2 regions of the Pseudomonas sp. NPDC090203 genome follow, and region 2 is predicted to be linked to the other one. Evidence: riboswitches for the same ligand, from Rfam matches in the RefSeq annotation. Region 2 holds a riboswitch; the other holds the start of a gene.
What was found. A riboswitch is a leader RNA that binds a small molecule or an ion and turns the genes downstream of it on or off. The one in region 2 is predicted to bind manganese.
Positions count from the first base shown of each region.

Region 1: another riboswitch for manganese. It lies ahead of mntP (manganese efflux pump MntP); the one in region 2 lies ahead of ACIPO9_RS25455 (TMEM165/GDT1 family protein).

Region 1 covers NZ_JBIVCV010000009.1:135,179-137,376, reverse strand. The annotation lists gene ACIPO9_RS17140 (oxaloacetate decarboxylase) at 1-281, shown strand, start outside; gene mntP (manganese efflux pump MntP) at 385-948, opposite strand; yybP-ykoY riboswitch at 954-1,125, opposite strand; gene ACIPO9_RS17130 (DMT family transporter) at 1,192-2,079, opposite strand.
Region 2 covers NZ_JBIVCV010000019.1:33,608-35,805, forward strand. The annotation lists gene ACIPO9_RS25450 (methyltransferase) at 1-830, shown strand, start outside; yybP-ykoY riboswitch at 871-990, shown strand; gene ACIPO9_RS25455 (TMEM165/GDT1 family protein) at 1,081-1,665, shown strand; gene ACIPO9_RS25460 (M48 family metallopeptidase) at 1,813-2,198, opposite strand, start outside.

The DNA of each region.
Region 1 (2,198 bases), on a different contig from region 2:
AGCAGGTGTCGGCCAAGCTCACCGTCCCGCTGATGCTGGTGACCTACGGCAACCCGAAGCTCAACGACTTCGAACGTCTGGCCAAGCTGGGTGTGCGCATCATCGTCGCCGGCCACGCGGCGTACTTCGCCTCGATCAAGGCCACCTACGACTGCCTGCGCGCCCAGCGCCAGGTCACCCACAGCACCGAAAACCTCAGCGCCACCGAACTGACCCACACCTACACCTTGCCTGAAAACTACGTGGCATGGGCCGAAGAGTTCATGGACGTCAAAGAGTAAACAGCCCCAAGAGCGGTGCCCTCCCCTGGCACCGCTTCCCTCCCGCAAACCCCACGCTCCCGTAGCAGCACGGCTTGCCGGCGGGAGCGATGTCAGGGCTGGCTCAGGCGCTCAGGTGTTCGTAGAGAATCGTCGAGCCCACCAGCATCAGCACCATACCGCCGACGATTTCGGCGCGCTTGCCGACCACTGTGCCAAGCACCCGACCCAGCATCACGCCCAGGGTGACCATGACCGTGGTCGCAAGGCCGATGGCACCGGCCGCCACCAGGATGTTCACGTTGACGAAGGCCAGGCCCACGCCCACCGCCAGCGCATCGATGCTGGTGGCAAATGCGGTGATCGCCAGAATCACGAAGGAATGGGAGTCAGGTTTTTCCTCCTCTTCGTCATCGTGCTTGATGCCGTTGTAGATCATGTGCAGGCCCAGGATCAGCAACAGCGTGAAGGCGATCCAGTGGTCCCAGTTCTCGACATACTGAGTGGCCACCTGACCGATACCCCAACCCACAATCGGAGTAATGGCTTCGATCACACCAAAGATCAGGCCGGTGCGCAGCGCTTCGCTGAAACGTGGTTTGTGCAGGCTGGAGCCTTTGCCGATGGCCGCCGCGAAGGCGTCCGTGGACATGGCCAGGGCGAGAAAAATCAGGGAAATGGGATTCACGGTGTACTTCCAGTCGGGCTATAGAGACAACGACGCAACCACACGCCCGACTTTAGGCATGGATGCATCGCTGGTCTCGCCAACCGAAAGGTGTTCGCGCCACGGCATGAAGCCGAGAATGTTGACACGAACGCTCATGACCAAGGCCTGAGCAGGCTACTCCCCAACAACGGTGGCCACTATAGCGGCTACGATGTGAAAATTATATGACCTCGATAGATTTTCGTGGTTATGGCTATCGGCTTAGCTCTTCACCTTGGCCGCATACAACCCACCCGCAATCACCAGGCACGCGCCGATGATGGTCCAGTTATCCGGCAATTCGCCAAAAACCAACAGGCCGATCAGCGTGGCAAACAACAACAGCGAATAGTTGAATGGCTGCAGGGTCGATGCCGTGGCGTAGCGCAACGCCTGAAGCAACAAGAGCTGAGCCACCACGCCCGTCATCGACAGAATCCCCAGCAGCACCCACTCCGTCCCCGTTGGCGTCACCCACAACGGCAACCCCAGCACCGTCACGGCGATTGCACCGATCACGCCCATGTACAGCATGTTGGTCGCGAAAGAGTCGTCCTGGCTGATGCGCCGGGTCAACACGCCGAAAAACGCGAAACCCAGGGCCGAGATCAGCGGAATCAACGCAGCCAGCTCGAACACCCCGGTACCCGGCCGCAGGATCACCACGGTACCGAGAAAACCCACACCCGCCGCGAGCCAGCGTCGCAGCCCGATGTACTCCTTGAGAAACAACCCGGCCAACCCCAGCGTCATCAAGGGGAACACCGCATACAACGCATGCATCTCCGCCAGCCCCAGGTAACGCAAGCCGATGCCGAACAGCACGATATCCCCTACCCCGAGCAAGGCCCGGATGATTTGCAGAAAAGGATGACGGCTCCGGCTGGCGTTTCTTACACCGCCACGATAGGTGCAGTAGGCAATGGCGAACAGCAGGAACACCCAGTAGCGCACCATCACCAGCTGCATGATGGGCAAGTCCCTGACCAGCACCTTGGTGATCCCGTCCTGGGCGGCAAAAATCAGCATCGACAGCAGGCACAACAAGATACCGAGTTGAGGTCTCGCAGCTTCATGGGCGCGCGCAACGCCTTGCAGCGGAGTGCTCATAGAGGGTCAGTCCAGTGGCGGGTTTTGGGGTAGGTCGCAGGTGGTCACAGCTGCCGGGCATTTAAGCCAGAAAAGCGCGAGGGATGCATGTCTGGTAACGACGTGAAGGCGTCGGTGGT
Region 2 (2,198 bases):
CCCACTTTGGCACCGAACCGCCTGCTGAAGCATTCGATGCCGCCGTGCTGTTCCTCCCCAAGGCGCGGGACCTCAGCGACTACCTGATCAACGCCCTCGCCTCCCGCCTGGCCGGCAAGGAATTGTTCCTGGTGGGCGAGAAACGCGGCGGGATCGAAGCCGCTGCCCGCCAACTGAGCCCCCTGGGCCGCGCCCGCAAACTCGACAGCGCCCGCCACTGCCAGCTCTGGCAAGTCACCGTGGAAAACCCTTCACAGGCAGTCGAACTGGACAGCCTGGCCAAACACTTTGAAATCGATGTGAACGGCGAGCCACTGAAAATCGTCAGCCTGCCGGGCGTGTTCAGCCACGGCCGCCTTGATCGCGGCTCGGCGCTGTTGCTTGAGAACATCGCCAACCTGCCCACCGGGCACCTGCTGGACTTCGGTTGTGGCGCTGGTGTGCTCGGCGCTGCGGTCAAACGCCGCAATCCAGGCATGCAAGTGACCCTGCTCGACGTGGATGCCTTCGCCACTGCCAGCAGCCGCCTCACCCTGGCCGCCAATGGCCTCGAAGGCGAGGTCATTACCGGTGACGGAATCGACGCAGCGCCGAAACACCTTGATTCGATTCTGACCAATCCGCCCTTCCATACCGGCGTTCACACCGACTACGCCGCAACAGAAACCCTGCTGCGAAAAGCCCGTGATCATCTGAAAAAAGGCGGCGAAATCCGTCTGGTCGCCAACAGCTTCCTGCGCTACCAGCCGATCATCGAGCAACATCTTGGCGTATGTGCCGTCCTGGCAGAAGGACAGGGTTTCCGGATTTACCGTGCAAAACGTGGGTGAAAATTAGCGCTTGCCGAATGCAAAAGCTGTAGGCAGAATCCGCACCGTCCTAGGGGAGTAGTCTCCCGCGAGCCCCTTGCTCGTATGGCGCGCATCAACATACTTGGTCCTCAGACCATGGTGCGTGCGACCCCAGATCCGCACAGACGGATCGGCGGTTTGACAAGACCTATGACACGAACATCCTGACCCGGGGCGGGGAGGCTGTACGTGTCATAGCCGTGTCGACCCGCCCCTTAGGAAAATCCTGATGCTGGAATCCCTGTTGGTCCCCACCGCCGTCGTCGCACTGGCAGAAATCGGTGACAAGACCCAACTCCTCGCGCTTATCCTCGCAGCCCGCTTTCGCAAGCCCTGGCCGATCATTGCCGGTATTGTCGCGGCCACGCTGGCCAACCACGCCGCAGCCGGTGCCGTCGGTGCCTGGTTCGGCAGTTTCTTCTCCGACGCCATGCTGCACTGGATCCTGGCCGCAAGCTTTACCGCCACGGCGCTCTGGACGCTGGTGCCGGACAAGATGGATGACGATGAAGCCAACACCGGCCGCAAGTTCGGCCCGTTTCTGACCACGCTGATTGCGTTCTTCCTCGCTGAAATCGGTGACAAGACACAGATCGCGACCGTGATGCTGGCCGCGCAGTATTCCTATCTGTGGCTGGTGATCCTGGGCACAACGCTGGGGATGTTGCTGGCCAACGTTCCGGTGGTGCTGGCGGGTAACTTCGCGGCAGAAAAACTGCCCCTGACCCTGATTCGCCGCCTGGCTGCGGGTGCGTTCTTCATCCTGGCGATCGTCGCGGTGTACAAGGCGATGCAGGTGAGTGGCTGGGTTTAACATACCCCACACGTATGCCTGCGCTGATCGTTCCCACGCTCTGCGTGGGAATGCTGCCTGTGACGCCCTGCGTCACCATCGACGCAGAGCGTCCGGGGAGGCGTTCCCACGCAGAGCGTGGGAACGATCATCACCCAACGAGTGTCATCAGGACTTCGGCGCTTGCTCGTAAAGCGGCATCACCTTAGGAATCGCCGCCTGCAGCGAAGCGATCCGGTTGGTCGAAGCCGGGTGAGTGCTCATGAACTCAGGCTGCGAAGCGCCGGCCTGGGCCTGCATCTTCTGCCACAGAGTGATCGCGGCATTGGGGTTGTAGCCGGCACGCGCCGACAGCTCCAGACCGATCAGGTCAGCTTCATTCTCATTGGCCCGGCTGTTGGGCAACGTCAGGCTGTAGTTGACCACCGTGTCGGCCAGCGCCAGGCTGTCCTGGCCCAGGCCCAGCAATGCCCCGGCGCCCTGCTTGGCCATCTGCACACCGTATGCCTTGGACATCGCCTCGCGACCGTGCTCACGCAAGGCGTGGGCGATTT